DNA from 4 places in the Ruegeria sp. G12 genome. Region 1 is predicted to be linked to each of the others. Evidence: riboswitches for the same ligand, from Rfam matches in the RefSeq annotation. Region 1 holds a riboswitch; each other region holds the start of a gene.
What was found. Region 1 has a riboswitch for cobalamin ahead of ACR0JN_RS11895 (DUF1636 family protein). Riboswitches for the same ligand answer to the same signal wherever they lie in the genome.
Positions count from the first base shown of each region.

Region 1 (7,829 bases):
CGGTCGACCGGCATCACCGTTCCCTATGACTGGATCGACGTGAACAACAAAAGCTCGTTCTTCCGGGCCACCCGGTTTCTGATCGACCTCGGACATCGCCGCATCGCACTGATCAACGGGCTCGAGGATATGGATTTCGCGCAGCGGAGGCGCGATGGATACCTTGAGGCCTTGCAGCAAAGTGGCGTGGACCCCGACCCGGACCTGATGCGCAGCGCCGAGATGACCGAGGTCTATGGCCATCACGAAACCCGCGACATGCTGCAGTTAGACAACCCGCCGACAGCCATATTGTGCGCGTCCATGATCTCGGCCATCGGGGTGCGCCGGGCGCTGGACGAAGCCGGGCTTCAGATGGGGCGCGATGTGTCGGTCATTGCCCATGACGATGATCTGTCTTACCTCAAAAACGGTCAGGACGTGCCCATTTTCACCGCCACCCGATCCTCGGTCCGGCAGGCGGGCGAATTGGCGGCTGACATGTTGATCGAACGGATAAAGTCGCCGGACGATCCGATCAAAACTAGATTGCTCGAGGCGGAACTGGTAGTTGGCCGATCAACCGGTCCCGCGCCTAACAGGTCCTGAACATGAAATATACCCGTAGTGATTTCCCCAAAGATTTCCTCTTTGGCGTGGCGACCTCTGCCTATCAGATCGAAGGCCACGCGCAGGGCGGCGCAGGGCAGACCCATTGGGATACGTTTGCGGCCTCGCCCGGTAATGTGGTGCGCGGGGAAAACGGGGATCTGGCCTGCGATCACCTGAACCGGTTCGAGCAGGATTTCGATCTGGTGAGTGAGGCCGGTTTCGATTGCTATCGCTTTTCGACCAGTTGGGCGCGTGTTCTGCCCCAGGGGCGCGGGCCGGTCAATCAGGCCGGTCTGGACTATTACGACCGTTTGGCCGACGCCCTGCTGGAGCGCGGCATTCGCCCTTGTGCTACGCTCTACCACTGGGAACTCCCCTCGCCGCTGGCCGATCTGGGCGGCTGGCGGAACCGGGACATCGCCGGTTGGTTTGCCGATTTCGCCGAGGTGATCATGGGGCGCATCGGCGACCGGATGTATTCCGTCGCGCCGATCAATGAGCCCTGGTGTGTCAGCTGGCTCAGCCATTTCGAGGGCCACCATGCGCCGGGCCTGCGCGATATCCGCGCCACCGCCCGCGCCATGCATCACGTTCTGCTGGCCCATGGCCGCGCCATTCAGGCGATGCGCGGGCTGGGCATGTCCAATCTGGGCGGTGTGTTCAATCTGGAATGGGCCGAACCCGCCGATGACAGCCCCGAGGCGCGGCAGGCTGCCGACCTGTATGACGGTATTTACAACCGGTTCTTTCTGGGGGGCGTGTTCAAGAAAGCGTACCCTGAGAACGTGTTGAAGGGGCTGGAGCCTCACCTGCCGTCCGGCTGGCAGGATGATTTCGACACCATCGGAACGCCGGTCGATTGGTGCGGGTTGAACTACTATACCCGCAAGCTGATCGCTCCGGCTGACACCGCGTGGCCTGGACTGACCGAGGTGCCCGGACCGCTGCCCAAAACCCAGATGGGATGGGAGATCGACCCCGCCGCCCTGACCCGTTTCCTTGCGCGGACGTGTCAGGAGTACACCGGCGACCTGCCCCTCTTCGTGACCGAAAACGGCATGGCGAGCCCCGAGAGACAGCAAGATGAGGACCGGATCGACTATCTGAACAGCCATCTGGCTGCCGTTCAGGACGCGTTGGATCAGGGCGTTCCGGTCGACGGCTATTTCATCTGGTCGCTGCTGGACAACTACGAATGGGCCTTCGGGTACGAAAAACGCTTCGGGTTGGTGGATGTGGATTTCGAGACGCTGGAACGGACCCCCAAAGCCTCGTTCCACGCCGTGAAATCAATGCTAGGCGCGGGCAAGGTTTCTCTGCCGTTGGCGCAACCGGCAGGGGCAGTGCATGAACATTGGAATCTGGTTGCGGATATCGGCGGAACAAACACCCGCCTCGGCGTTGTTTCGAACGGAGAGCTGGTCGATCTGCGGAAACATCCGACCGGTACTTTGCCTGATCTGCTTGAGGCGTTCCACAGCCTGCGCGACGACATCGGAACCAATCCCCAGGCGGTTGTGGCCGCCGGGGCCGGGCCGGTGCGAGACGGGGTTATCCGCCTGACCAACGCCCATCTTGACTTGTCCGAGGTCGAACTTGCGCAGGCCACAGGCGCGAAGAATACGTTTGTCATCAATGATTTCACAGCCGCCGCCTGGTCCGTGGCCGAGGTGACACGCGCCGATGTGGCAATTCTGCAGGGGCAGGATACTCCGCCACCCGGAACCCGTCTTGTTGTGGGCCCCGGCACCGGACTGGGCGTTGGTGCGCTGCTGTATTCCGAAGGCCACTATCACACCGCCTCGGGTGAAGGTGGCCATGTGGGTCTGTCGCCGCGCCATCGGGATGAGGTGGACGTGTTCGACGCCGCCCGCCGCATCTCGCCCGAGAGCTTCTTTGATGAAAGTCTGACGCTGGAGGCAGAGATGTTCCTGAGCGGCACGGGCCTGCCGATCCTCTATCAGGCCGTCGGCATGGTAAGCGGCGAAGCCGACACTCTGGTGCGAACGGCAAAGGACATCCTGCAGGATGCCCGCGATGGCTCTGACCCCATCGCTGTCAAAACGGCACAGATGTTCACAACACATCTGGGGGCTTTGATGGGCGATATGGCAGTGACTCTGATGCCGACCGGCGGGGTGTTTCTGGTCGGTGGAGTCGCTGAAAAGAACCGCTGGCTTTTTGGTGATACATTCTGCAAGGCTTTCAACGCGGGTGGGAGGTTCAGCGATCTGCGCTGTTCGATGAATCTTTATGTGTCCGAACAGGCCGAATTTGGCATTGTTGGCGCTAACAATTTCTGCAAAAATGCGCTCGCGCGGTAAACTGGCCGCATGAACTGAATTTCGCGGAAGGAATGCGGGATGATCCTGTGCTGCGGTGAAGCCCTGATCGACATGATCGCCGAGCCCACGATCTCGGGTGCAAGCGGGTTCGTGCCGCATTCGGGCGGGGCTATTTTCAATACGGCGATTGCCCTTGGCCGTTTGGGTGCGCCAGCGGCCATGCTGACGGGTCTGTCCTCGGATATGTTTGGCGATCAACTGGCGCAGGCGCTGAAAGACAGCCACGTGGACACCGCGCATGTGATCCGCTCGGACAGACCGACAACGCTGGCTTTCGTGCAATTGAAGGACGGGCACGCCTCGTACACTTTCGTTGACGAAAACACCGCAGGCCGGATGTTGCGGGCCGAGGATATGCCGGACCAGTTGCCAGCCGTGTCAGCGCTGTATTTTGGCGGTATCAGCCTGGCTTGCGAGCCTTGCGCCGACGCCTATGCCGACCTTCTGGACCGCCACGGCGCGGGTCGTGCGGTCATGCTGGATCCCAATATCCGCCCGGGTTTCATTCAGGACCCGACCCGGTATCGCACGCGGCTTAACCGGATGATCGCGCAGGCGGATATCGTCAAGGTCTCGGACGAGGATCTGGACTGGATCGTGCCGGGCCCGGAACCTCTGGCCGAGAAAGTGCCGCTTTTGCTGCAGGCGGGGCCTTCGGTGGTTATTGTCACCCGAGGCAGCGAAGGGGCCACGGGCTATCTGGCGGACGGAACCGAAGTGTCGGTGCCAGGTCAGCCGGTCGATGTTGTCGATACGGTCGGTGCGGGCGACACGTTCAACGCCGGTGTTCTGGCCGAGTTGCACAAAGCCGGAAACCTGACCAAAGACAGTCTTCAGGCGCTGGGTGTCGACAATCTTCGCGCCGCCTTGTCCTCTGGCGCGGCTGTTGCCGCCGTCACAGTATCCCGCGCCGGGGCGAACCCGCCCTGGGCGCACGAGCTTTAACCCCTAATAAGGGCAATCCCATGAAACGATCCGATATCAACCGCATCAAGGCCGAGGCGCAGGCCTTTATCCATTCTTTCGGCGCTGTGCTGCCCCCTTTTGCCGACTGGTCCCCCGACCAGATGCGCAGCGAAAAGGCGGCTGGCATCCGGGATCGCAGTCTGGGCTGGGACATTACCGACTACGGTCAGGGCAGGTTTGATGAGCTGGGCCTGTTTCTGTTCACCCTGCGCAATGGCGACGCAAATGACCTGAGTCTCGGGCGCGGGATGCTATACGCGGAGAAACTGCTGATCTCGCGCGACAAGCAACTGTCCCCGATGCATCGCCATATCGTGAAGGCCGAGGATATCATCAACCGGGGTGGCGGTGATCTGGTGATGGAGATTTACGCCTCGGACGCAGACGGAGGGATCGACCGGGACACTCCCGTTGTCGTGCCCAGCGACGGTTGCCCCGTGACCATCCAGCCCGGTGAGCTTTTGCGGCTCGCGCCGGGGCAAAGCGTCACGCTCATGCCCGGCATCTGGCACGCCTTCTGGGCGGAACGCGGCGACTGTCTGATTGGCGAGGTCTCGACCGTTAATGACGACCGCACCGACAATGTGTTCGAAGACCCGATCCCGCGCTTCGCCACGATCGAGGAAGACGCCGAACCCGATTTCCTTCTTGTCGCGGATTATTGACCGGCGTCAGCGTGGCGCAGTCGAACCCACGCTCTTGACAAATATTCCGTCCCCGGACTAGCTGCACGGGATGGTTCCCGACGGCGTGCCCGAGGGATGAAAATGGGAATACGGTGCGGCCTTTGTGGGCCAATGCCGTGACTGCCCCCGCAACTGTAGGCGGAGAGCGACGCCAAATCGCCACTGGCCCGAGGGCCGGGAAGGTTGGTCGAGCAACGACCCGCAAGTCAGGAGACCTGCCATCATATGTTCAACCAACCCGGGGCGGGGCGTCCTGGAAGGAGGCTTTGATGGCACGCGTGCGTGTTCAAGATACCGGCAGCATCTGTCTGCATTTGGCATTTTTCGGGGCGAAGAATGCCGAACGATACTGATCACTACGTGCTGATTTGTGAGACCTGTCAGGGGCCTGTTTCGGCGGACGTTGCGAAAGACGTTCTGGACCGCCAGCTTCCTGAAGGTTTCAAAACCCGCCTGATCGCCTGCATGGCAGGGTGTGAACGGCCCATGACCGTGGGCCTGCAGGCACCGGGCAAGGCCCAGTATCTGTTCGGCGATATTCAGACCGAAAAGGACCTGACCGCGCTGGTCGAGTTCGCCTGCCAGTATCGCGACACGCCAGACGGCTGGACCAGTGCCTCGGACCGTCCCCCTGCCCTGCTGACCAAAACCCTATCGCGCCTGCCCCGCCTGCCATCGGAGGATGAGGCATGAGCTTTCTGGTGGCCGAGGGTTTGGAATACTACGCGCTGAACGGGGATGTTCTGTTGCAGGACACGTCCTTTAGTGTCGAAGAGGGTTCGATCCTGGCGATTGCTGGCCCGAATGGTGCGGGCAAGACCACGTTGCTGAAACTTCTCTGCGGGGCCGAACGCCTCGCGTTCGGGGATGTTCGTATTCGCGGTCAAAGCCTGCGCAAACTCTCTGCCACGCAGCGGGCGCGGACGATTGCCGTGGTGGGCCAGCAGGAGTTTCCGGACAGTCGGCTGCGGTTGCGGGAATATGTGGCGTTGGGCCAAATTCCCATCAAAGCGGAAAGATCGGCCAAGGATCATGCAACCGATCTGAAGCGGGTTCTGGATGTCACCGGGCTGTCGCATCTGGCAGAAAAGCCGCTGGGCAGGCTGTCCGGTGGGGAAAGGCAGCGCGCCCATATCGCGCGGGCTTTGGCCCAAAATCCGGATTTGCTGTTCCTGGACGAACCCACCAACCATCTGGACCCTGACGCCAAGGGACACATGCTGTCGCTGGTGGCGGAACTGGGCGTGACCGTCGTCATGATCGTGCACGATCTGGTCATGATCCCCGAATTTGCGACCCATGTAGCCCTGATGAAGGCTACGCGCCTGACCGGCTTTGGACCGGTGAGCGAGGTGCTGACCCCGGACCGCGTCCGCGAAACCTTTGGCGTGGATTACCTGTGCTTTCAGCATGAAGGCCGCGTGATCCCCGCGCTCGATATCCGAAAACGTAAACTGTCACCTTGTGAGGATTTAGGATGAAGCAGAAACTCTGGCCCGTGGCGCTGATCACCGGTCTTGCAAGCGGCGCAGCGGCGCATGAAGTCACGGTCGATAACTGCGGTGAGCCGCTGGTGTTTGACACCCAGCCCGAGCGGCTGGTCGTCCACGACATGAACATGACCGACATGGCCTTTGCGCTTGGTCTGCAGGACAAGATCGTTGGCCTGACCGGCATCACCGGCTGGTACAAGACCAGCCCCGATTTCGACGCGCAGCGCGGCGACATCCCCGAGCTTGCGCCGAAATACCCGACGATCGAGAACCTCGTTGCGGTGGAACCCGACCTGTTCTTCGCGGGCTGGTATTACGGCATGAAACCGGGCGGAGACGTCACGCCGGATACGTTGGCCCCATTCGGCATCAAGACCATGATCCTGTCTGAGAGCTGCGTGCATCTGGACAAGGACCGTCCCGAGGCCAGCATGGACCTGCTGTTTGACGATGTTCTGCGTCTGGGCAAAGTGATGCATGTCGAAGACAGGGCCGAGGCGCTGGTGTCCGGCTGGAAAGAGCAGCTTGCCGCGATCAAAAGCAAAACCGCAGATGTGACCAAGCCGCGTGTCTTCCTGCTGGACGGGCCCGCTGATGCGCCCTTTACAGCGGGTAAATTCGCCATCCCCGACGCGATGATCACGGCTGCTGGCGGTGTGAACGTGACCCATGATCTGGACACAAGCTGGGGCCGTACCTCGTGGGAGGCCGTTGCCGCCGCGAACCCGGAATTCCTGGTGCTGCTGGACTATCAGACCGGCAACGGGGCGGAAGACACGTTCAAATTCCTGCAGGAGCACCCGGTGATGTCGCAAACCGATGCGGTGATAAACAAACGCTGGATCGGCCTGCGTTACGAAGAGCTGACCCCCGGACCGGCCAACATCGACGCCATCGAGAAAATGACAAGGGCCATGCACCCGGTGGGCAACTGATATGGCCCAAACGGGCCGTTTGATACTGCTGGGGGCGGTCGTTCTGATCGCCCTTTTGCTGTTGTCCGTGGTCTACGGAACAACGCCGATCCCGGTTCGGGACGTTATCTCGGCGATTGGCCTTGGCACTGGTCTGACCGATGGTGAGATGTCGCCCATGCACCGGATCGTGTTCGATCTGCGCCTGCCCCGGGCCCTGTTCGCCGCTGTCATCGGGGCCGGGCTTGGTGTTGTTGGCGTAGTTCTGCAAACTACCACGCGCAACGATCTGGCGGACCCGTTTCTGTTTGGCCTGTCCTCGGGTGCTGCGGCGGGTGCGGTTCTGGTGATCACCGTCACCGGGGATGTTCTGGGTATCTGGACCCTGCCGCTGGCGGCGTTCTGCGGCGGCCTGATTGCATCGGGCATTGTCCTTGCGCTGGTCCACAGCCTGCGCACCAGTGCGCCGGAGAAATTAATTCTCGCCGGGCTGGCGGTGTCTTTCCTGTTCTCGGCCATCACCAACTACCTGATCTTCGCCGGAGACAGCCGCGCCGCCCATTCCGTGATCTTCTGGATGCTGGGCGGGCTGGGTCTGGCCCGGTGGGAGACCTTCCCGCTGGTTCTGATCGGCCTCGGTCTGATCCTGAGCTATGCGCTCTACCGCAGTCGATGGTTGGACGCGCTGCTGACCGGGGATTTTACGGCTGCCACGTTGGGCATTCCGGTACAGGGCCTGCGGTTCAGCATGTTCTTTGTCGCCGCGCTTGCAACAGCCAGCTTTGTTTCGGTCGCGGGTGTGATCGGGTTTGTCGGCCTGATGGTCCCCCACAT
Region 1 is NZ_JBQFOO010000004.1:287,468-295,296, reverse strand. Features, by position in the region: gene ACR0JN_RS11920 (LacI family DNA-binding transcriptional regulator) at 1-588, shown strand, start outside; partial or broken gene ACR0JN_RS11915 (GH1 family beta-glucosidase) at 591-1,889, shown strand; gene ACR0JN_RS11910 (glucokinase) at 1,884-2,915, shown strand; gene ACR0JN_RS11905 (carbohydrate kinase family protein) at 2,955-3,881, shown strand; gene ACR0JN_RS11900 (D-lyxose/D-mannose family sugar isomerase) at 3,902-4,567, shown strand; cobalamin riboswitch at 4,622-4,825, shown strand; gene ACR0JN_RS11895 (DUF1636 family protein) at 4,925-5,281, shown strand; gene ACR0JN_RS11890 (ABC transporter ATP-binding protein) at 5,278-6,069, shown strand; gene ACR0JN_RS11885 (ABC transporter substrate-binding protein) at 6,066-7,016, shown strand; gene ACR0JN_RS11880 (FecCD family ABC transporter permease) at 7,018-7,829, shown strand, end outside.

Region 2 (7,829 bases), on a different contig from region 1:
AGGCCGTGCTGGAGGCCGATGATCTGGCGATGATCCGGGGCTTTGCGGTCAACCGCTTCAAGGGCGACGTATCCCTGTTCGATGATGGGCGCGATGATATCGCTACCCGCACTGGCTGGCCCTGCCTAGGGGTCGTGCCGTGGTTCCATGACGCCTGGAAGCTGCCCGCCGAAGATATGATGGATATCCGATCCCATACCGGCGGTGCCTGCAAGGTAGTTGTCCCTCAGCTTGAGCGTATGGCCAATTTCGATGACCTGGACCCGCTCTCTGCCGAGCCCGGCCTCAGCGTTGAAATCATCCCCGCAGGCCGCCCCCTGCCCGGCGATGCGGACCTTGTGTTGCTGCCCGGCAGCAAGTCCACCATTGGCGATCTGGCCTATTTCCGTGCGCAGGGGTGGGATATTGACCTCTACGCCCATGTGCGCCGGGGCGGGCACGTTCTGGGCCTGTGCGGCGGGTATCAGATGCTGGGCAAAACGATCTCGGATCCGGACGGGGTCGACGGTCGCCCCGACAAAGTCGAAGGCTTGGGCCTGCTGGACGTGAACACGGTCATGGCGGGCAAAAAGCAGGTCACGCTGACCGAGGCCCGCGCCATACCCGGCGGAGAACCGGTCAGCGGCTATGAAATCCACATGGGCCGGACCGAAGGCCCCGACTGCACCCGCGCGTGGCTTGAGGTCGAGGGCCGCCCCGAAGGCGCTGCCAGCCCAAACGGTCGCATTTTTGGCAGTTACCTGCACGGTATCTTTTCGTCAGACGCCTTCCGCGCCAGCTATCTGTCAAAGCAGGGGGTCACGTCGGAAAACGCTTATGAGGACGGGGTCGAACAAACGCTGGACGCTCTGGCCGATCATCTGGAACGGTACATGGATCTGGACCTGCTGCTGGAACTGGCGCAGACGCCCCGGCGCTAGGCCTTATTCCAAGTCCTGCGCGGCCAAGGCGCGATGGATCTCGCGTCGCACCATTTTGCGGACGTTTCGGGTGATGCGCTCACCCAGCACGCCCTGCAATTCCTGCCGGACGACATCCGCGATCAATTCGCGCAGGGCATCTTCATCAATGGGTAAGGCCTGAGCGTTAGCTTCTTCCTGCGCGTCGATTTCCGGCTCAGGCGTTTCCCGCTCGACCTGTTCCGGTTCAGGCGCTGAGACTGTCGAGCTTCGGACGAAGGTCGCCGCAGCCTCAGGCTCTTTTACAAAGACGAAAGACTCTGGTTCATCCTGTGTTTCCGACTTCTCAGCGGCAAAGCCTTTTTCCGCATTCCACGGCAAGGACTGAACAGGCGTACCGGAATAGGCGTCATCGCTGTCGCCATCGGGTTCCCACTGATCCTCGGTTCGGGCAATCGCAGCCTCGAGCGCTTCGATCTTGGCGCTCAGGCTGACTGTCGGATTGTCTTGCGAGGCCGCTGGTTCACTTTCCGCCACAGGGTTTGCAGCAACCGCTGGTGCCTTATCATCCCGATTGGCCGGAGTGCCCGCACGAACAATATCGCAGGTCCGCAACAGCATCGGCTTCGCCGATTTCTCGGCGCTGTATTCCGGTTCAAGCTTCAGCGGTGCCGCATCCCCTTTCGGAGATTTGCCAATGCGCAGGGCATCCGTCAAAACCAGCCGCCCCGGCTTGCGCGCGGCAGCTTTCGGGTCCGACCCCGGTTCTTTCCGGGCTTCTTCGCTGACAAGACGTTTTACCGAAGACAGCACATCTTCGATACCGGCTTTTACGACATTATCCGTCATTGTTCTCTACCGCTCTATCCTCGGGATCGAGTGTAGCCAAACAATGCAGACCTCACAACAGGTAGTATCGCCCCTTAGTCCCGCCGCAACGCTTTGAGGACTCGATCCAGATCCTTGCTCTGCTTGCTGACGCGTGCCGGCGCTTTCTTGACCAGATTGTAATACAGTGTCGGATCATAGATTTGCACCGCAAGGCCCAACCGTTCCGCAGTCAGCAGCCCCTGCGCCTGCAGCAACTGATAGGCTGCCAGTGACCGTTCAGTGCGCGAGGCGACTTCGGCCAATTGCGCATCCAGCAAATCCTGCTGGGCGTTCAGAACGTCAAGCGTGGTCCGGGCACCCAAGGTGGCCTCCTCGCGAATCCCGTCAAACGCGACCTGTGACGCGCGTACCCGTTCGGTCGAGGCTGTCAGGCTGGCGGTTGCAGAATCAAAGCGGGCGAAGGCATCGGCGACCCCTTGCGTGATGTCCTTTTGCACATTTAACAGGTTGGCGCGGGATGCATCACGGGTCGCCATGGCCCGGCGCACCTCGGCGGCCAGACGGCCACCGGCATAAATCGATTGATTGAGCGTCAGCGCAACGCCTGCGGTGTTCTGGTAATCGTCATCGTCAAAGTTTTCCCGCACACCGGCATTCGCCCCAAAGCTCACGTTCGGGCCAAGATTGGCGCGTTGCTGCTGTACAATCAGGTCCAAGGCCCGCACCTGGTGCTGGGCCGACAGGATGGCCGGATGGTTTCGCTGCGCCAGGCTTACTGCCTCGGACTGCGAGCGCGGCAGATTGGGCAAGCCCGGCTGACCGGCCGTCCGGCCCGGGGACTTGCCGACCGCGTTCACATATTCGGCCTGCGCGGTGCTGAGATCGCCCCGCGCATCCGCCAGATCCGCACGCGAACTGGCCAATTGCGCCTCGGACAGGGCAACGTCCGTTCGCGTCACTTCACCCACTTCGAACCGGTCGTTCGAGGCGCGCAGTTCCTCGCTGGATACGTCCACGTTGTTCAGGCGAATCTGAACCGTTTCTTCCTGCAGAAGAACGCTCAGATACGCGGTTGCCGCGCGGAACAGAATCTGCTGTTCGATATCGATCAGCGTTTGCCGGGTCGACAGAACAGTCTCTTGCGCAGACTGCTTGCCCAACACAGACGCGCCGCCGTCATAGATCAGCTGGGTCAGAGTCAGCCCGGTGAAGAACCGGGCCGGGTTGGTCGTCGTTACCGTCGTTCCGGTGCGTGTTCTTGTGTATTCCTGGCTGATATCAACCGTCCAGTTGATGATCGGACGCAGGGCCGAAAGAGCAATTGCCACATCTTCATCCGCTGCACGCAACAGGGCCCGGTTCTGTTCCAGCAGGCCGCTGGTGTTATACGCGCCGATGAACGCATCTGTAATATTGTCCGCCCATGCTGCACGTCCGGGAACCACGCTGATGGCAATGCCAGCGGTCAAAGCCAACGCCCTGACCAGCTTACCTGTCGCCGTACCACGCATAACCAAATCCTCTCAAATCGAAATAACGCTGCCTCTCCGGCAGTTTGCGTCTTTGTTTTCAACTAATCAAGGCAGCAAAAATATCTGTCAAATAACTATAGCGAAAATGCACACTTTGCGGAAAAGCTTTCTAAAACCGGTGCGCTGGCGTTAAAGGCATCCCGCCAACTGACCCGTTCACCGGATTTGCGGCCGATCCGGACGGTTCCCAGATTGCCTTCGATGAACAGGCAAGCAATGCGGCCATGATCCTTGAGCTGACCCAGCAGATCGTCCGGTATCTCCTCGACCCCGCCCTGGATCATGATCACGTCATACGGCCCATGTTCAGCCGCACCCTGCGCCAGAGGTCCCACATGGACAATCGCATTGTCGGCATTCGCGTCACTGAGCAGGCTTTGCGCCTCGGACGCAAGGGTTTCGTCTTCCTCGACACCCACAACCAACTCGGCCATTCGCGCCGCAACAGCGGTGGAATAGCCAAGCGCCAAACCAATATCCAACACCGCTTCATCACCAGAGATATTCAGCAGATCCAGCATCTTAGCCAGCGTCCGCGGCTCAAGCATGCAGCGCCCGTTTCCCAGGTCGATCAAGCCATCGGCATAAGACGCCTCACGCTGTGACGCGGGCACAAAGCTTTCGCGCGGCACGTTCAGCATAGCGTCGATGATCGGAAATTTTGTGACGTCCGAGGGCCGAACCTGCGTGTCAACCATCGTGCGGCGCCGGGTGGCGAAATCTGTCATGTGATCTCTCGTCTTGAACCCTTGATTATCTGGCTTGTGCCACATCCCTTGAGCACCGGCAACGGCCCAGATGCCGCAACCGAGGTTTTGTGACAGGTTTGGTACCGGGGCGAGGGCGTTCAATTTGCGAGGCGAGCGCCGATTTTACATTCTTCCCACTGGACGCCCCCAGCGAAAGCTGCTAAAACGCCCTCCACACCACGGCAAGTATTTGATTTTACTTGAAAAGGCGAGTTGGCGGAGTGGTGACGCAGCGGATTGCAAATCCGTGTACACCGGTTCGATTCCGGTACTCGCCTCCATCTCTCTGAAACACCTCGGTTTTGCGGTTTGGCTGCCAGCGTTATTCTGCGGCGCGCCCTTGCGGGATGACTTCATATCCTGGCTCTTCAGGCTCATCATCCTCCATTTCAGCCGGAAAACCGGGCGCGCGGATGTCCAGGCCGGTGGCCTCTTCCAGCCGTCGGATGATGTTCGGCGACAGTTCGCGGTCGCCGTAGCGCGCGATCCCGTCTTCGAAAATCTTGATCATCAGCGGGTTGATCTCAAGCGGCACTCCGGCGCGGTCGGCCACGTCCTGAAACAGGCCAATATCCTTTTTCACCAGATCCATGGTGAACGAGATATCGCGCGAGCCGTTCAGGATGACTTGACTTTCCGTCTCATGCACAAAGGATGTCCCCGACGAAATCTTGATCGCCTCATAAGTGGTCCCGAGGTCCATCCCGGCGGCCTTGGCGGTCACCAAAGCCTCGGCGCAGGTGATCAGGTTGGCGGTGGCCAGATAGTTGGTCAGCACTTTCAGCACCGAGGCCGAACCCAGATCGCCCGTATGCAGGATGCGCCGCCCCATGGTGGTCAGGAAGGGCAGAATACGCTCGAACGTCTCGCGATCACAGCCCGCGAAGATCGAGATATTGCCGGTCGCAGCCCGGTGGCAGCCGCCCGAGACCGGGCAATCCACCGCAGCCCCGCCCCGCTCGATCACCATCGCGCCAAGGCGTTTGACTTCGGCTTCGTCGGTGGTCGACATCTCCATCCAGATTTTGCCGGGGGTGACCTCGGGCAGCATCTCTTGCATCACCGCATCCGAGGCAGCGGGGGATGGCAGGCAGGTGATCACCGCATCGCAATCGCGCATCAGCTGGGCCGGGCTTTCAGCGGCCTTGGCCCCTTGCGCAACAAACGCAGCCACCAGATTGGGGTTCAGATCATGCACCGCCAGATCGATCCCGTTGCGCAGCAGCGATCCCGAGAGCTTGCCCCCCACATTGCCCAGCCCGATAAACCCTACTTTCATGCGCCGCACCCTCCTGTTCGCGTCTTGCGAGCCATGCCAGCACGTTGGCCCAACCGGATCATGCCGCCCAGCGACCCGGACAGGTCGCTTTTTAGCCGCGCAATCACGGATCAGCGTGTTGCGCTTGACAAGCGGGGCAACCCTGCCGCATGTCCCTTTCGTTGGTGTCTGCGACAGCAGATGAAAAGGGAATGCGTCAGCGGGTTTTCCGTCAAACGCAGCCGCCCCCGCGACCGTGACCGGAGAGGGTGCCCAAGCCACTGGCGAATGCCGGGAAGGCGGGACATCCGACAGAGGACGCCTCTGACATCCGCAAGCCGGGAGACCTGCCAGCACCCGAGAATGAAACCGGACGGGGTGTTCCGGTGTCGGGTCAATGGACCCGCATGAAACCCCGTCCCCCACGAAGAGGATTTGGGGGGATGAGAGACATGACCGAGACCGCTCCGGTCGAATTGCTGGTTTGCACCACTTGCCGTCGCGGGCTGCCCGTCGAAGATGATGCGCAACGCCCCGGCACATTGCTGCACAAGGCGCTGGAACAGGCAGACCTGCCCAAAGGGATCACTCTGAAAGCCGTGGAATGCCTGTCGAACTGTGACGAGGGCTGTTCCATCGTGCTGCGTGGCGGCCCGGATCGCTGGACATTCGTCTATGAGCATCTGAACGAGGTCGACCACGTTGACGTGATCGTTGACGGCGCCACCAAGTACCTAGCGACCGAGGATGGCCTGGTCAAATGGCGCGAGCGCCCTGAACATTTCCGCAAAAACTGTGCGGCCCGCATTCCCCCGATTGGAGCCCTGAAATGAGCAATCTTGAGAAACTCCCCGTCACCGTGATCACCGGCTTTCTGGGCTCGGGCAAGACCACGCTGGTCCGTCATCTGATGCAGAACCCGCAGGGCAAGCGTCTGGCTGTTGTGGTCAACGAATTCGGCGATGTCGGCGTCGATGGCGATATCCTGAAATCTTGCGCCATTCCTGACTGCCCTGCCGAAAACATCATGGAGCTGGCCAATGGCTGCATCTGCTGTACTGTGGCCGACGATTTCATCCCCACCATCGAGGCCCTGATGGCATTGGAGCCACGCCCCGATCACATCCTAATTGAAACCTCTGGTCTGGCCCTGCCCAAACCGCTGCTGAAGGCATTCGATTGGCCCGATATCCGGTCCAAGATCACAGTTGATGGCGTGATCGCTCTGGCCGATGCCGAGGCCGTCGCTGCCGGTCGTTTCGCGCCCAATGTCGAGGCCGTGGACGCCCAGCGTCTGGCGGACGATTCCATTGACCACGAAACACCGCTGTCCGAGGTATTCGAAGATCAGATTTCCTGCGCCGATATCATCCTGCTGACCAAGCCCGATCTGGCCGGTCCCGAAGGTGTCGCGAAAGCGCGAGAGATCATCGCCGCCGAAGCCCCGCGCCCTTTGCCCGTCGTTGAGGTGGCCGAAGGTGCCGTAGACGTGCGCGTCGTGCTGGGCCTTGAGGCCGCCGCCGAAGATGACATGGACGCTCGTCCCTCCCATCACGACGGCCATCACGATCACGAGCATGACGATTTCGAAAGCATCATCGTCGAGCTGCCGGAACAGGCCGACCCGCTGGATCTGGTTGCCAAGATCGAACGTCTGGCCAAGGAACTCAACATCCTGCGCGTCAAAGGCTATGCCGCCGTTCAGGGCAAACCCATGCGCCTGCTGGTGCAGGCCGTAGGTGCGCGTGTGCGTCATCAGTATGACCGTCCGTGGGAGCCCGGCGAAGACCGCCGCTCGCGCCTTGTGGTCATTGCTGAGCATGACGACATCAAAGAGGCCGAAATCCGCGATATCCTTGTGGGCGTGACCGAGACCGCCGAGTAAGCCATGCACGTCGTCTTCCGCGAAAGCCACGGGCTCGAGGAAACCGAGACCCCGACCGATCTGGGCCAAAGCCCGGCGGATCTGGTGGTGCTGTCCTTTTCTGACAGTGACCTCGGCGCTTTCGCGGCAGGCTGGCATCGTGGCGGCGGCCCAGAAGGGCGGATGCCGACCCTCCGGCTGGCCAATCTGACGGCGCTGAAACATCCCTTGTCCATCGACACCTATGTCGAGCAGACGCTGGAAGGGGCCAAAGGCATCCTGATCCGTCTGATCGGAGGGGTGCCCTATTGGTCCTACGGTTTGCAGCAGGTTCTGGCGCTGGCGCAGGCCAAAGGGATCGCTTTGGCCGTCCTGCCTGCCGATGGGCGCGAAGACACGCGGCTGGATGAGTATTCCACCTTACCCGTCTCGACCCTCCGCCGTTTGGCGCATCTCTGCGACACGGGCGGAGAGGTTGCAGCGCAGGCGGCACTGGCGCAGATGGCGCTGGCAGCGGGGCTTTACGCAGGTCCCGTGATGGGGGCAAAAACCATCCCCGAATGCGGTGCATGGTGCCCGGATCGCGGTGTGATCCCGGTAGATGAGGCGTTCTCCGGCGATACCAAACGCATCCTCGTCACCTTCTACCGCGCCTATCTGACCTCCGCTGATACCGCCCCGGTCGCAGCCCTGATC
Region 2 is NZ_JBQFOO010000002.1:425,999-433,827, forward strand. Features, by position in the region: gene ACR0JN_RS05965 (cobyric acid synthase) at 1-920, shown strand, start outside; gene ACR0JN_RS05970 (hypothetical protein) at 924-1,748, opposite strand; gene ACR0JN_RS05975 (TolC family outer membrane protein) at 1,823-3,241, opposite strand; gene ACR0JN_RS05980 (protein-L-isoaspartate O-methyltransferase family protein) at 3,337-3,990, opposite strand; tRNA gene ACR0JN_RS05985 (tRNA-Cys) at 4,219-4,292, shown strand; gene ACR0JN_RS05990 (NAD(P)-dependent oxidoreductase) at 4,334-5,470, opposite strand; cobalamin riboswitch at 5,436-5,638, shown strand; gene ACR0JN_RS05995 (DUF1636 family protein) at 5,722-6,102, shown strand; gene cobW (cobalamin biosynthesis protein CobW) at 6,099-7,154, shown strand; gene cobN (cobaltochelatase subunit CobN) at 7,158-7,829, shown strand, end outside.
Region 2: linked by a shared signal. The riboswitch ahead of ACR0JN_RS05995 (DUF1636 family protein) and the one ahead of ACR0JN_RS11895 (DUF1636 family protein) in region 1 are both predicted to bind cobalamin.

Region 3 (7,829 bases), on a different contig from region 1:
GGCCCGCACCGGATTCGCCGACAACCATCAGATTGTTCAGTTCCTCCTGCATCTCGGTCATCTTGGTTTGCAGGTCCTGCGCGGATTTCATCATCTTGGCCATATCGCCCAGACCGCCTAGTCCTTTGAGCATCGGTATTCTCCTGTAATCTCTGCTTGAGGCCTAAATACGGAGGCCAACCGTCCCGCACAAGAGGCCAGAGCCTTTACTGGGCGCGGGAGAGTTTTGGGGGTGTAGTCAATCCTCCTCGAACGGGTCCCATTCGTCTTCGACCTCGGGCAGGGCTTCGGTTTCGACCTTGGCCGCGCGTTCTTCGGGGGTTTCGATTCGGGCGATCTTTGCCTTGGGGAACTGGGCCAGCACTGCCTGCACCAGCGGATGCTGCTCGGCCTCGGCTTTCAAGGCAAGTTCGGCCTTATCTCGCACTTCGGCAATGGTTGGTGCGTCGCCGTCGGAGACGATGGAGACGGCCCAGCGGTTGCCGGTCCAGCGTTGCAGGGCAGAGCCAAGCCGAGGGGCGAGGTCCGTCGGGGCCTGCGAGGCAGGGGTGAATTCGATCCGGCCCGGCTGGTACGACACAAGACGCAGGCCGGTCTCGACCTCGACCAGCAATTTCACGTCTCGGTTGGCGCGGATCAGTTCGACCACGTGGTCAAAGGTCGGATAGCGGGCGAGGGCGGCCTGTGTCTCCTGCGCCAGCGCTGCCACTGGCGCGCTGCCCGATCCGCGCGGGGCGGGGGCGTAGGTGGCAGGCGCGGCGCTGGCCTGAACCGGCGGTGCGCCATTGTTCGACAGAGGGACACCGCCACCGGGGCCATTTGGCGGAGGCGGGGCGTCCTGCAGGCGTTTGATCAGCTCTTCGGGGCTGGGCAGGTCGGCCACATGGGTCAGGCGGATCACAGCCATCTCGGCGGCCATCATGGCGTTTGGGGCGGCCGAGACCTCGTCCAGCGCTTTCAGCAGCATCTGCCACATGCGGGTCAAGACGCGCATCGGCAGCGCCTCGGCCATTTGCTGGCCCCGGGCGCGTTCGTCGGGGGAGACCGTGGGGTCATCGGCGGCGTCGGGAGTGATTTTCACCACCGAGACCCAATGGGTGATCTCGGCCAGATCGCGCAGGACGGCCAGCGGGTCGGCCCCTTCGGCATACTGCGCGCTGAGTTCGGTCAGCGCGCCCGCCGCATCGCCGCGCAGGATCATGTCGATCAGGTCCAGCACGCGACCCCGGTCAGCCAGACCTAGCATCGCGCGCACCTGATCGGCGCTGGTCTCACCCGCGCCGTGGCTGATCGCCTGATCCAGCAGCGAGGTCGCGTCACGGGCCGAGCCCTCGGCGGCCCGGGTGATCAGCGCTAGCGCGTCCTCGGCGATCTGCGCGCCTTCGGCGTCGGCGATCTTGCGCAGCAGGCCGATCATGTCCTCGGGCTCGATCCGGCGCAGGTCGAAGCGCTGGCAGCGTGACAGGACTGTGACCGGCACCTTGCGAATCTCGGTGGTGGCGAAGATGAACTTCACATGCTCGGGCGGTTCTTCCAACGTCTTGAGCAGCGCGTTGAAGGCGCTGGTCGAGAGCATGTGGACCTCGTCGATGATGTAGATCTTGTAACGGGCCGAGGCCGCGCGATAGCGCACGCTGTCGATGATCTCGCGGATATCATTGACGCCGGTGCGGCTGGCGGCGTCCATCTCCATCACGTCGACATGGCGGCCTTCCATGATCGCTAGGCAATGCTCGCATTGGCCGCAGGGTTCGGTCGTGGGGCCGCCCTGACCATCCGGCCCGATGCAGTTCATACCCTTGGCGATGATCCGCGCGGTGGTGGTTTTGCCGGTGCCACGAATGCCTGTCATGACAAAGGCTTGGGCGATCCGATCCGCCTCGAACGCGTTTTTCAGCGTGCGCACCATGGCGTCCTGACCGACCAGATCGGCGAAGGTTTCCGGGCGGTATTTGCGGGCGAGAACCTGATAGGCAGGGCTGGGCGTGTCGGTCATGTCTGCTTTCGCGGATTCGAGGTCTGCCGCAGCGTAGAGGTCGCCGCCGCCCGCGTCCACAGCGTGTCGTCAGGATTTTTGTTTTGGAAAACGCCGGTCCTTGCGTAAACTGGTTCAGCCTATTTCAGAGACTGTATTTTTGGCGATTATTGTACGAGGGGGCTCGGTTTATGTCTCAGATGGCAATCTATGCGCTGCAGGTTGGGGGCGGTACGCTGGCGTTGACGCCGATTCCGGGCTGCAGCGGGGATTATTCCGGCGATCTGGACCTGATTTCGGATTGGAAGCCGGGGCTGGTGATTTCGATGACTACTGCGGTTGAGATGTTGCAGCACGGTGCGCAGGATTTCGGCAGCGATATTCAGGGTCGGGCCAGCCGTTGGGTGCATCTGCCGGTTGAAGATTTTGGTGCGCCGCCGCAGGCGGTCGTCGACGCGTGGCCCTCGGTCAGCGCGACGGTGCGGCAGGCGCTGTCCGGTGGCGGGCGGGTGCTAGTCCATTGCCGGGGTGGATGTGGCCGGTCGGGCATGGTTGTGCTGCGGCTTATGGTCGAAAGCGGAGAGGCCCCGGACAAGGCACTTTCACGGTTGCGGGCCATCCGGGCCTGCGCGGTCGAGACCGAGGGGCAGATGGCCTGGGCCGTCGGGACGGCGCAGGCTGTAAGTAGCGTCTAGTTCAGGGCGAAACCTGATGAACCTGCGCTGGCACTTCGCGCGAGGCAATTGCGGTGACTTCAAGCATGGCGCAGGGCGGGCTGGTGATTGCGCTTGAGGGCAATGTGTCCAAGCCTGTGCCAAAGATCATGTCGGCATAGCGGTCCAGCGCTTCCAGATCATCCTCGGCCTCCCTGCCACAAAACACACGGATCTGATCCGGGCGCGCCCGAAACCGGGCGGTGCAGCCGCCGGGGCAAAAGCTCAATTCGCTGCTGCCTTCGATTTCGAATTTATCGGTGGTTACGGGCCCGGCCTGCGCAACCGCTTGCGTCAGCGTCCGCGCCATTCGGGCCAGCGCCGGACAGGTTTTGCCGGTCCGCTGGCATACGGTTGCGGTGAATTGATGTGTCTTCGTCTTCCAGATCATCCTGCGCCCTCCGCGCGGCGGACGGGGGATGCGGATCAGGCGGGACTGCGCGAAGCTGTCAGGACCTGCCCGGACACCCCGCCCGAGTTTCGGTTTCAGTTTTTGATGGCAGGTCTCCTGACTTGCGGGTCAAAGCGTTGCCGACCTTCCCAGCCTTTCGGCCAGTGGTGTTCCGGCAGTGCTCACCGCTTACAGTTGCGGGGGCAGTCGCGGCCTTGGTTCGTTCCGGCATCGCCGGGCAGAACCGCACCGAGTTCCCTTTTCATCCCGACACCTTGTGGGGGCCGGAAACCATCACACAATCGCTAGCGGTTGGCCGGGGCCCGAGTCAAGCTGATCTTGATCCGAGTCTTGCGCTGATCGCCCGAAGCGGACGTTTGGTCATGCGGGTTAGCTGTTGACTTGCCCGCGCCGTTCAGTGCCTGATCAGAAAATGAACCGATTGGTTCAGATTGATCCCGAGGGTTCCATGTTGGACGCGCAGCAGACGGTGTTGACCGAAGATTTTCAGTTTCCCTCCGGCCCGGCGATGCTGTCGGCGCGGTTGTACCAGCCTGTGACCGAGCCGGAAACGGTTGTCGCGCTGAACAGCGCCACCGGCGTTCCGCGCGACTATTACCGGCATTTCGCGCAGTGGCTGGCATCTGAGCGGGGCATGGCCTGCCTGACCTATGACTATCGCGATTTCGGGACGTCCGCGTCGGGGTCACTGAAACACTCAAAGGTCACGATGGCGGATTGGGCTCTGACCGACATGCCCGCCGCCCGCGCCGAGATGCGGCGGCGTTTTCCCAACGCGCAGCACTGGACCATTGGCCATTCGGTCGGCGCGATGCTGGGGCCGGTGCAGCCGGATATCGACCGAATCGACCGCATGATCTGCGTGTGTTCCGGGCTGGTTACGCTGACGGATCACCCCTGGCCCTATCGGGCGCTGGCGGGGCTGTTCTGGTACGGCCACGCGCCGTTGGCGGTGCGGATGATGGGGTATCTGCCGGGCAAGGCGCTGGGATTTGGCTCGGATTTACCTGGGCCTGTGTATTGGCAGTGGCGTAGATGGTGCACGGCACCGCTGAACTACGTGCCCGAGATTGGCAAGGGGCTGCCAGAGGCCAAATGGGCAGGGTCAGGCGTACCGGTAAATCTGTTCACTTTTGAGGACGATCAGATGGTGCCGCCGCAAGCCGTTTGGCGGCTGGCCGATCTGTACGGACCCGAGGCGAAACGGCATCTGCTGTCCCCGCAGGATTTCGGACTGCGCGAGATCGGCCATATCGGCGTTTTTGCGCGGCGCAACGCAGCTGTCTGGCCGCGCCTGATTGGCTGAGAAAGGGCACCGGGTTCTCGGTGCCCCTGCACTCATAGCCCTTTGCGGGATTTCTTGTCCTGCATCACGGACCGCACCATTTTGCCAAACGCCTTGTCGCGCGCCCGCGATTGCGCCACGGTTTCCGAGTTCCTCTGATCCTCGCGCCGCAGCTTCCGCCAACGCTCCAGCCGGTCGGCATCCAGCGTGCCGCCCGCAATCGCCGCCTGTACGGCGCAACCGGGTTCACCCTGATGCTGGCAGTCCGAAAACCGGCATAAGGCGGCACGTTCGAGGATGTCCGAGAACACCTCATCCACGCCCTCATGCGCGTCCAGCAGTCGCAGGGCGCGCATGCCCGGCGTGTCGATCAGCCAACCGCCGTTTTGCATACGGTGCAGGGCCCGCGATGTCGTGGTGTGCCGCCCCCGCGCGTCGTCTTCGCGGATGCCTGCGGTGCCGTCCTGCCGCCCGGTCATTCCGTTTGCCAGCGTGGTCTTGCCGACGCCGGACGACCCGACCAGCGCGGCTGTCTGCCCCGTAGAACACCACGACAGGACTTGCTTTATGTCATCAGCCTCCCGCGCGTTCACGGTCAGAACCGTCAGGAATGGAGCCAGTGCCTGCGCCCGGACGGCGTAGTCCGACGGGTTGGCGCAGGTGTCCGCCTTGGTCAGAACAACGACCGGGTAGCAGCCGGATTGATGGGCCAGTGCCAGATACCGCTCCAGCCGGGGCAGGTTGAAATCGGCGTTGCACGAGCTGACGATGAACAGAACGTCCACATTGGCGGCGATCAGCTGTGCCTCGGCCCCGGTGCCTGCGGCGTGGCGTTGCAGTGTGCTGCGCCGGTCCAGCAAGTGGCGGATTCGGGTGTGGTTGTCGCTAAGCACCCAGTCGCCAACGGCAAATTCGCCGGTGGGACGATCAGGTGAAAGCGGCGTTTCGCCCTCCGCATTCACGCCGATCAGCCGGTCGCGGTGGACGGCGCTGATGCGATAGGGGGTGCACGACGGATTGGCCGCGTGCTGCGCGGCAAAGTAAGAGGACCATCCGAGGTCCTTAAGGGTAAAAGTCATTGGTCTGCCTGTGTTCAGGTACAGCAAAACCCACAGATGGCAGGCGCGCATCCGTCGGTCGTGGGGTCAGGCAGTCGCGTGGATTGGGTTCAGAACCGCTCTGCCCGAAGGGTCTTTGCTACATTCATAAAAGCCCTCCTGCGGCTGGGGTTTGACTAAGTGAGAGGTTGGACATCGACCCAAGCGGGGCTCGTTGTGGCTGCTTCCTTCCGGACCTGACCAGGTTGGCGAGGCGCTCGCCCGCGCCAACCTCTCAATCTCCGATATAGGCAGGTGCCGGGCAAAAGACAACCCGTCAGAGTGTCAGGCGTATCTGCTCGAACCCGTCCCCGTCGCGCCCCAGTTGTTCAGGGGCAAAGATGTCCAGCTCGTCCAAATACTTGATCGCGCCGGGACCGGTTCTGAGGATGGCAGAGGCCCCTGAAATAGGGAAAAACGAGAAAGGGTGCAGAGCATTTTCAAGCGGGTCCTGCGGCAGGTTATTGGACAGGTAAGCCCGCAGAATCTCCTTTATGTCCAACTTGGGCAGGTCAAGGAGTCGCGCATTTAACAGCGCCCGGACATTCCCGCCTCCGCTGGCGCGGTAATTGTTCAGCGCGACGACAAATTTCTGGTCCGGATCGACTGGCTTGCCTTGGAACTCAACCTCTCTGACCCGTTGGTGGGTGAGGTCCGTCAAGGCCCCCTCGGCATCGAACCGCGCGGGTTGGGACAGGTCGATCCGATAGTTGAGGCCGAATAGAACGTCAAAATTGTATCCCACGCGCCGGGAATCGATCAGATCACGGGTTTGGCCGGGGGCCTGTTGGTTGAAGACGCTCGCCGACATCTCAAGCCAGTCCTGCACCTGAGCGCCCGTCGCGATGATCCCTCGCAATTCGTTGGGAAACAAATGCAGATCCGCGATGTGGCGCAGACAGATTTCCCCGGCGGGGACGTCGCTGTACCAACGCGGGCCGGATCGCCCACCGCTTTTGCAGGGCGCTACCGCCGACAGGACCGGCAGACCGGCCAGATCAGGGCCCATCAGATGCGGGCGCAACGCTGCAGCCTGCGCCGCCGCCAGTAACGCCAGCCCCCGATCCGGTGCGCAGAGGCTGAAATTGCTGTGCAGATCATCGGCAATCCGGGCGACCGGTTCGGCGACCATGGCCCGCGTCCCCTCATGCGCTGGTGCAAAAAGCCGGACCAGATCGGGGTGTTCGGGAACGGGGTCGGTGTCGGGCAAGACCGGGTGCAAGTCCGCGTGGCTTTCTTCAACCCGCCAGATGCCCCGGTGGTCCTGAGACAGCGACAAATCGATCACTCCCAGATAAGAGCCCGCCGATCCGGCCATGACGGCGGGTTTACCATGGATGCGCCCGGCCAGAGGTTCCACATGCGCAAGCCCGTCATGCGCCGGGCCGGGCAGGGTGAGATGCGTGTGCCCTGCGATGACGGCATCGATACCGTCAATCGCGGCCAGAGGGATGGTGGCGTTTTCCAACCCGGGCGTGGCCTCTGACCCGCCGAGGCCGGAATGCGACAGGGCGATGACCAGATCGCAACCCTCAGCACGCAGCAGTTGCACCTGCTTCCGCGCTGCTTCCAGAATGTCCTCGGCGACAACCTCGTCCAGCAATAAGTGAGAGGCCCAGCGGGTGGTTTGCGGCGGCAGAACGGACACCACTCCGATCCGGATGGTTGCAGGCTTTCCGTTCAGGGATACCGTGCGCTCAAGACTTGTGCTGCCTGCCCAACCTTGCCGCGCGCCACGGCGGTGCATGTTGCTGCAGACCACCGGGCAGGGGGCCTGCGCGAGAATGTGGTCGAGTACCGGCAACCCAAACTCAAAGTCGTGGTTTCCAAGCCCGATTGCATCATAGCCTAGCACCGCGAATGCCTGCATCAACGGATGGCGTTCCGCCTCGGTCACGGCCCATTCACCCAGCGGTGTTCCTTGCAGGGAATCGCCATTGTCAAACAGCAGGGTTAGGGCATCGCCCGCTTGCGCCCGAGCCTGCTGGATCAGCGTGGCCGTTCGCGTGAAACCAATCGCCGGATCGGGCCGATCGGCGTAGTAATCAAAGCCGGTCAGGTTCATATGCAGGTCGGTGGTCGCAAGAATGCGAATTTTGGCCCGAGGTTTTCTCTCGGGCTCTCGCCCAGTTAAAGATTTGTCTAATATCAATTTTCTACTTTTGGATGCTGTTTCTTAATCAAATTCACTAAGAAGTATAATAGATGAATTTTCCGGGGCTGCCCTGCGACCTTTCCGTGGCAATACCGAGGCTTCGGGGCTGTGAATTGCCATTGCAACGCCGGATGAGACGTGGCAGCCCTGTGCGCAAGACCCAAAGGACGTTCAATGAAAAACGCGGAACTG
Region 3 is NZ_JBQFOO010000003.1:46,233-54,061, reverse strand. Features, by position in the region: gene ACR0JN_RS07965 (YbaB/EbfC family nucleoid-associated protein) at 1-133, opposite strand, end outside; gene ACR0JN_RS07960 (DNA polymerase III subunit gamma/tau) at 239-1,996, opposite strand; gene ACR0JN_RS07955 (protein-tyrosine phosphatase family protein) at 2,167-2,670, shown strand; gene ACR0JN_RS07950 (hypothetical protein) at 2,672-3,079, opposite strand; cobalamin riboswitch at 3,170-3,390, opposite strand; gene ACR0JN_RS07945 (alpha/beta hydrolase family protein) at 3,513-4,406, shown strand; gene rsgA (ribosome small subunit-dependent GTPase A) at 4,439-5,464, opposite strand; RNA gene ffs (signal recognition particle sRNA small type) at 5,622-5,720, opposite strand; gene ACR0JN_RS07930 (bifunctional 2',3'-cyclic-nucleotide 2'-phosphodiesterase/3'-nucleotidase) at 5,760-7,634, opposite strand; gene nudC (NAD(+) diphosphatase) at 7,812-7,829, shown strand, end outside.
Region 3: linked by a shared signal. The riboswitch ahead of ACR0JN_RS07950 (hypothetical protein) and the one ahead of ACR0JN_RS11895 (DUF1636 family protein) in region 1 are both predicted to bind cobalamin.

Region 4 (7,829 bases), on a different contig from region 1:
GCCCTGCTGTTTGCCCTGTTCATCCGCTCGGACATTGATCTGACGGTCGCGCCGGTGCGCAACCCGACTTTCGTGACCCTGTCCGACGGTACGATCCGCAACACTTACGATGTGCGTCTGCGCAACAAACATGGTGAAGACCGGCTGTTCAAGCTGTCTCTGGCCGGTGATCCGGCGCTGCGGATCGAGATTGAGGGTACCGATATTGATACTGTGAATGTCACTGCAGATACGGCACAATTGACCCGCGTTTACATCGTGGCCTCCGGAGACACGGTACCTGCCGGGGCGGATACGACCCCGGTACGCATCTGGGTCGAGGACCTCAGCAGTGGTGAGCGCGCGTCGAAGGACACCACGTTCAACGGGCGGGGGAACTGATCATGGCGGAACGGAAATTCACGGGAAAACACGCCTTGGCGGTGTTTGTGGGCGCTTTCGGCGTGATCATCGCGGTGAATCTGGTGCTGGCTTACAGCGCGGTCAAAACCTTTCCGGGACTCGAGGTCAAGAACTCGTACGTCGCCAGTCAGGAGTTCAATGAACGCCTGCAGGAACATCAGGCCCTGGGATGGGAGGTGCGCGCCGAATCCAAAGGCGGATTGCTGATCCTGCACATCACTGATGCCAGCGGGGATCCGGTTCGGGTCGCTGACCTGCAGGCCGTGGTGGGTCGTGCAACCCATGTGCGCGAAGATTTCTCGCCTGATTTCACTTTTGACGGAACCGCTTATGCGACACCCGCCACGCTGGGCAAGGGCAACTGGAACATCCGCCTTGTGGCCCGCGACAGCGAAGGGGCCGAATTTGCGCAGCGTGTGCCCCTGTTTGTGAAAGGCTAGGGGTGTGACGGCGCAGATTTCCTCTGGCACGGCGGCCTGTCCGGGGTGCATCGCGGCCCCGGCAGAACCGGCGCGGCCTATCCCGCAGGACGTCCAGATTGCGCTGTCTTTACCGGGCATCCATTGCTCGGCCTGTATCGCGACTGTCGAGCGCGAGTTGAACGCCCATCCCGGTGTCGAGGATGCGCGGGTCAACCTGACCCTGAAACGCGCCATGATCAAAGCCGCGCCCGAGACGCGCGCCGCTGACCTGATCCCGATTCTGGAACGCGCAGGCTTTGAGGCGCACGAGCTTGACCCCGGTGCCCTGTCCGCCACCAGCGCCGACAAGGCGGGGCGCGATCTGCTGATGCGGCTGGCTGTGGCCGGATTCGCCTCGATGAATGTGATGCTGCTGTCGGTGTCGGTCTGGTCCGGCGCGTCGGATGCGACGCGGGACATGTTCCACTGGATCTCTGCAGCCATCGCCTTGCCGGCGATTGCGTTTTCTGCCCAGCCCTTTTTCGCCAACGCCTGGAGTGCCCTGCGCGTTCGCCGTCTGAACATGGACGTGCCGATTGTGCTGGCGATCCTGCTGGCGCTGGCCACATCGCTTTGGGAAACCGCGCTGAGCGGCGAGCACGCCTATTTCGACGCCGCCCTGACGCTTACCTTCTTCCTGTTGGCGGGCCGTTATCTGGACTACCGCACCCGCGCTGCGGCCCGATCCGCGGCTGAGGAACTGACCGCATTGGAAGTGCCCCGCGCCATTCGCGTCACTCAAGGCCATGAAGAAGAGGTCGCGGTGTCGGCGCTGTCTGTCGGCGACCTGATCCTTGTGCGCCCCGGCGGGCGGATGCCTGTGGATGGTGAAGTGGTCCAAGGCCAATCCGAACTGGACCGGTCGCTGCTGACCGGGGAAACCCTGCCGGTCTTCGTTGAAACCGGTCAGGCGGTCAGCGCCGGTGAGGTGAACCTGACCGGGCCCCTGACCATTCGCGCCACAGCGGTGGGTGAAGATACCTCGCTGCACCGCATGGCCGATCTGGTGGCGATCGCGGAATCCGGGCGCTCGCGCTATACCTCGCTGGCGGATAAGGCGGCCAAGCTTTACGCGCCCGGGGTGCATATCCTGTCGGCGCTTAGTTTTGTGGGTTGGTACATCTATTCCGGCGATCTCCGCACCGCCCTGAACATCGCGGCGGCGGTGCTGATCATCACCTGCCCCTGCGCGCTGGGTCTGGCCGTGCCAGCGGTGACCACAGCAGCCTCGGGCCGGTTGTTCCGCAAGGGGATGTTGATCAAACACTCCACCGCGCTTGAACGTCTGGCCGAGGTGGATACGGTCGTGTTCGACAAGACAGGCACGCTTACCTCTGGCACGCCGGAACTGACCAACCTGAGCGACCATTCCCGCGCCGATCTGGAAATCGCGCTGGCCTTGGCCGAGGCCTCTGCGCACCCGCTGTCGGTCTCGCTGGCCTCTGCCGCGCGGGCCGCCGGGATCAAACCAGCCAACCTGCGTGACATCGTCGAAGTGCCAGGATATGGCACCGAAGGCACCTATCGCGGCCAAAGCGTACGTCTGGGTCGCGCGGCTTGGGTGGGCGGTGAGCAGGGGGCTGAAACCTCTGCCTGGCTAGCCGTGGGGCAAAACGCGCCTGTCGCGTTCAGCTTCACCGATGCCTTGCGCCCCGGCGCAGCGGAGGCGGTCGCCGCATTTGCCAAGTCCGGCAAGCAGGTGATCCTGATCTCAGGTGACACACGCGGAGCCGTCGGGGCGCTGGCGGACAAGTTGGGCATCACCAACTGGATTGCCGAGGCGCTGCCGCAGGACAAGGCCGGGCACATCCAAAACCTCAGCCAACAGGGCCACCGGGTTCTGATGGCCGGCGATGGCCTGAACGACACAGCGGCGCTGGCGGCGGCGCATGTCTCGATCTCTCCGGCCTCGGCGCTGGATGCGGCGCGGGTGGCCTCGGACATCGTGCTTCTGGGCAATGACCTGTCCCCTATTGCAGAGGCCTGCGATACGGCAGTCAAGGCCACCAAACGGATTCGCGAGAACTTTCAGATCGCCACCGTCTATAACGTGATTGCTGTGCCTTTGGCGGTGATCGGGCTGGCGACCCCGCTGATTGCGGCATTGGCGATGTCGACCTCGTCTATTACCGTATCCCTGAACGCATTGCGGCTGAGGTAAACGATGGAAGTGCTGGCCTACCTGATCCCGATTTCCCTGTTTCTGGGCGGTGTTGGACTGGTTGCGTTCATCTACACAGTGCGCTCGAACCAGTACGAAGACCCCGAGGGCGATGCCCGCCGGATTCTGAGCGATGAATGGGACGACAAGCCCAAGCCGTAACCGGGCCATGCCCGAACTTCACAGTTGTCCCGACTGCCCTTGAAATTGCCGCAATGCCCGGTTATGTCCGGCCCATCCGCTAGCAGAGAGAATACGCCAAATGGCTACCACCAACCCGATCCAGTTCATTCAGCAGGTCCGTGCCGAAGTTTCCAAGGTCGTCTGGCCGACCCGGCGCGAGGTGCTGTTGACCACGGTTATGGTGTTCATCATGGCCGCGCTGACGGCTGTGTTCTTCGCTCTGGTCGATCTGGGCATTCGCGGCGGTCTGCAGCTTATTCTGGGCGCATTCAGCTAAGCGCCCAAACACCACTGCCCCCTTGCGCCCCGCGCAATGTGCTAGTAGGTGACGCGGGACTATTCGGAATGGGCGTGCGGCGATTCGGACCGCGCGCCGCTTTTTATTCCGGGTCACGCGATAGGATTTCAATTCCGGTGCATCCGGCCAACAGGATGCGACCGAAGGCAAACAAGGACGACAGGTTCATGGCGAAACGGTGGTACTCGGTCAGCGTTCTTTCGAATTTCGAAAAGAAGATCGCAGAGCAGATCCGCACGTCGGTGGCCGAGCAGGGCCTTGAGGACGATATCGACGAGGTTCTGGTGCCCACCGAAGAGGTGATCGAAGTGCGCCGGGGTAAGAAGGTCACCACCGAGCGCCGCTTCATGCCGGGCTATGTGCTGGTGCATATGGAAATGTCGGATCAGGGCTACCACCTGATCAACTCGATCAACCGCGTCACCGGTTTCCTGGGCCCGCAGGGTCGCCCGATGCCGATGCGCGATGCCGAGGTGAACCAGATCCTGAACCGCGTTCAGGAAGGCGAAGAAGCGCCCAAGCTTATGATCACCTTCGAGGTGGGCGAAAAGGTCAAGGTCAACGACGGCCCGTTCGAGGATTTCGACGGCATGGTCGAAGGCGTGGACGACGAGGCGCAGAAGCTGAAAGTCTCGGTTTCGATCTTTGGTCGGGAAACGCCAGTTGAGCTGGACTTTACGCAGGTTACCAAGCAGGGCTGAGGCGCCCCGCAAGGAATTGCTTTCGGCCGCGATGTTTAGGGCATCGCGGCTTTTTTTGTCGGCGGCGTCACGGAATTACGTAGACCGAGACGTTCACGCCAAATGTTTTTTGAAGATTCGCGGGCGTACGCTTACATGTCGCAGACAGAGCTTGCCCGCGGCCTGTGGTCATGTAGTGTCGCGTTGATGGTGGCCTTCGAGAGGAGGTCTTAATTGGGAACCGGGTGAGATGCCCGGACTGCCCCCGCAACTGTAAGTAGCCGAACTATCAGAGCTACGAGTCAGGATACCTGCCATCTTAATGCAACCGCCGGAAATCCGGCCCTTCTATATGCGTCGGGTGGACGCGAAAGGAACTCTCTAATGCACATCGAACCTGGCGTCGTCGACGGCGCGAAAATGGTCCTCGCCTATGGTACGGCTGCAGCCGCTGCTGGCTATTCTTTGAAGTTGATTGGCGATGATTTGAAAACTCATTCCATGGCGTCATTTTGCGTGCGCTCGGTTGTGGCTGCTATCGGCGTTTTTGTATTCTTCGAAGTCTTTCCGCACTTCGCTGTCGGCATCTCAGAGGTGCATTTCATACTTGGTACAACCCTGTTTCTGCTGCTCGGGGCCGGTCCGGCAGCCCTTGGTCTAGCTGGCGGTCTGGCAATTCAGGGTTTCTTGTTTGCACCGTCTGATGTACCAATGTACTTCGTCAACATCTCGACCCTGCTTTTTCCGCTTTTTGCAGTGGACGCGCTGGCCAGAAAAATCATCCCGCAAACCATCAGCTATGTCGATTTGCGCTATTCGGACGTGCTGAAACTGTCCGCTGTGTATCAGGGTGGCGTCGTTGCCTGGGTAGCCTTCTGGGCAATCTACGGGCAAGGCGTTGGGGCCGAGAACATCTCGGCGGTGACAAGCTTTGGCATGGCGTACTTGCTGGTGATCCTGATCGAGCCGCTGGCCGATCTGGCCGTTCTGGCTGGCGCGAAAGGCCTGCGGACCTTGACCGACCGGGGCATCTTTACGCACCGTTTGCACAACGCGGCAGCATAAGCGCGAAACCAACGGTCTGTGGTGCCCGCCGCGCCGCAGACCTATCTGGACGGTTTTGTGACTCAAGCTGTCAGGCGTGCGCATAACTCAGCTTTCGAAACCGCAAGCCGCCCCCTTGCCAACCCTCGCATTCCCCTATAAACGCCGCCTCTATCGTCTTCGGGCGAGATTCTCTCGTGGGAGGTTGCTGGGATCGCGATCCCGGGCCGGACCACGCAACATAGTCTGGGCGAAACGCGTTTCGCCCGAGTTGAAAGGAAAACCAAATGGCTAAGAAGCTTGCTGGTACGATGAAGCTGCAGGTTCCTGCAGGTCAGGCGAACCCGTCGCCGCCAGTTGGTCCGGCGCTGGGTCAGCGCGGCATCAACATCATGGAATTCTGCAAGGCGTTCAACGCCAAGACCGCAGACATGGAGCAAGGTGCCCCTTGTCCGACCGTGATCACCTATTATCAGGACAAGTCCTTCACCATGGACATCAAGACGCCGCCCGCGTCTTATTACCTGAAAAAAGCCGCTGGCCTGAAGCCGGTTGGCAAGCGGAACCGCCCCCGTGGTGCCGAGAACCCCGGTCGTGAGACTGTGGCCACCGTGACCACCAAGCAGGTTCGCGAAATCGCCGAAGCCAAAATGAAAGATCTCAACGCCAACGACGTCGAAGGCGCAATGCAGATCATCCTGGGCTCGGCCCGCTCTATGGGCATCGAGGTGAAGTAAGATGGCAAAACTCGGTAAACGTACCCGCGCTGCGCGCGAAGCTATCGCCGGCAAGGAAAACCTGTCGGTCGAAGAAGCGGTTGCTTTGGTAAAAGGCAACGCGACCTCGAAATTCGACGAGACCATCGAAATCGCTCTGAACCTGGGCGTTGACACCCGTCATGCGGACCAGATGGTGCGCGGCGTTGTCGGCCTGCCCAACGGCACCGGCAAAGCGATGCGCGTTGCTGTTTTCGCGCGTGGCCCCAAGGCGGACGAAGCGAAAGAAGCAGGCGCGGATATCGTTGGCGCAGAGGACCTAATGGAAACCATTCAGGGCGGCACCATCGAATTCGATCGCTGCATCGCGACCCCGGACATGATGCCGATCGTCGGCCGTCTGGGTAAGGTTCTGGGCCCCCGCAACCTGATGCCGAACCCCAAGGTCGGCACCGTGACCATGGACGTGAAAGCAGCCGTGGAAGCAGCCAAGGGCGGTGAAGTTCAGTTCAAGGCGGAAAAAGGCGGCGTTGTGCATGCCGGTGTTGGCAAAGCGTCGTTCGACGAAGCCAAGCTGGTCGAAAACGTCCGTGCCTTTGTCTCGGCCGTGGCCAAGGCGAAACCGTCGGGTGCCAAGGGTACCTACATGAAAAAAATCGCGCTGAGCTCGACCATGGGCCCGGGCGTGACGCTGGATGTGGCGGCTGCTTCGGGCGAATAAGCTCCGAGCTGTCAGAAAGATCAGACCCGGGCGGTGCGAACTGCCCGGGTTTTTCTTTTTTGGCACTAGTCGAGTGTCTGCCGGAACGCCTGTTGCAGCCTCAGCTCAAGCCGCGCGCGGCGGTGGTCTTCCTGCGGGCTGCAGGCATAATCGCTGCGGCTGAGAAACAGCCAGTCTTTCAGCAACCGCCCCCGGATGCAGAAATCCAGAATGTCGGTATTGATCGGATGGCGGTAGCGGCGAAAGAACATCTCTTTGTGTCTTTTCAGAATGCCGCTGCGGTCGACCTCGGAGGCCGGGCCATCGCGGAAGATATCCGCCTTCAGGAAGTCGACGATGTCATAGGCCGCGAGTTTCTCGCGCGTTTCGGTGAAATCCAGGCCGATGGTTTTGCCCTGGCCTACGATCAGATTCAGACCGTGGAAATCGCCATGGGCAAAGACCCGCAGGTCGGGTTGGCCTTTCAACCGGACCGCCTCGGACCGCATGACGTTGATCATGACCTCGCTTTTGCGGGCGAGGGGGTGGGGCAGGGACGCGGCAAGGTCCTGAAAGCTGGCGGTCATCCATCTTGGGCGGAAACCGTATTGCGTTGGCGGGCGGAAGCTGTGGAAATCGTGCAGCCAGGCCCCGGCGCGGCGATAGATCTGCGCGACCTGATCCGCGTCGATGCTGTTGTAGATCAGATCAATCGCTGTCGGGCGGTCGATGAATTCCGAGGCAAAGAAGGTCCCGTCCTGTGACAGGTAAACAGGTCGAATGACCCGCGAGGTCTGGTTGCGCTCGAAATAGGTGCTCAGTTCCTGCAGAAGCGCGAATTCCTTTTGCAGCCTGCCGGTCTCGGCGGACTCCGTGTCGATCTTGATTGCATAGTGCTGCGACCCCGTCGTCACCCGCAGCAGGAAGCGGGTTTCCGGAAAATCGTGAGACCGGTAGACGCATTCGAACCCGGAAACGGCCCCACGGATGCCGTTTTGCGCGAATTCTCTCACGCAGGCCGCGGCCAGGGCGTGATCGTCTTTGGTCAGGGCCTGCATCTTGGGAAAATACGCTTGTCTGTGTTGTGGATCCTGTGGCCCTGAATGGACTGTACGACGATGTCCAAGTCAATTGCGGCTGCATCCGATACGGCCGTTCTGAGCAATTTTTTCTATTGGCACCAA
Region 4 is NZ_JBQFOO010000003.1:17,429-25,257, reverse strand. Features, by position in the region: gene ccoG (cytochrome c oxidase accessory protein CcoG) at 1-381, shown strand, start outside; gene ACR0JN_RS07820 (FixH family protein) at 384-842, shown strand; gene ACR0JN_RS07815 (heavy metal translocating P-type ATPase) at 847-3,024, shown strand; gene ccoS (cbb3-type cytochrome oxidase assembly protein CcoS) at 3,028-3,186, shown strand; gene secE (preprotein translocase subunit SecE) at 3,287-3,484, shown strand; gene nusG (transcription termination/antitermination protein NusG) at 3,673-4,206, shown strand; cobalamin riboswitch at 4,377-4,518, shown strand; gene ACR0JN_RS07795 (energy-coupling factor ABC transporter permease) at 4,570-5,250, shown strand; gene rplK (50S ribosomal protein L11) at 5,517-5,966, shown strand; gene rplA (50S ribosomal protein L1) at 5,968-6,666, shown strand; gene ACR0JN_RS07780 (phosphotransferase) at 6,732-7,703, opposite strand.
Region 4: linked by a shared signal. The riboswitch ahead of ACR0JN_RS07795 (energy-coupling factor ABC transporter permease) and the one ahead of ACR0JN_RS11895 (DUF1636 family protein) in region 1 are both predicted to bind cobalamin.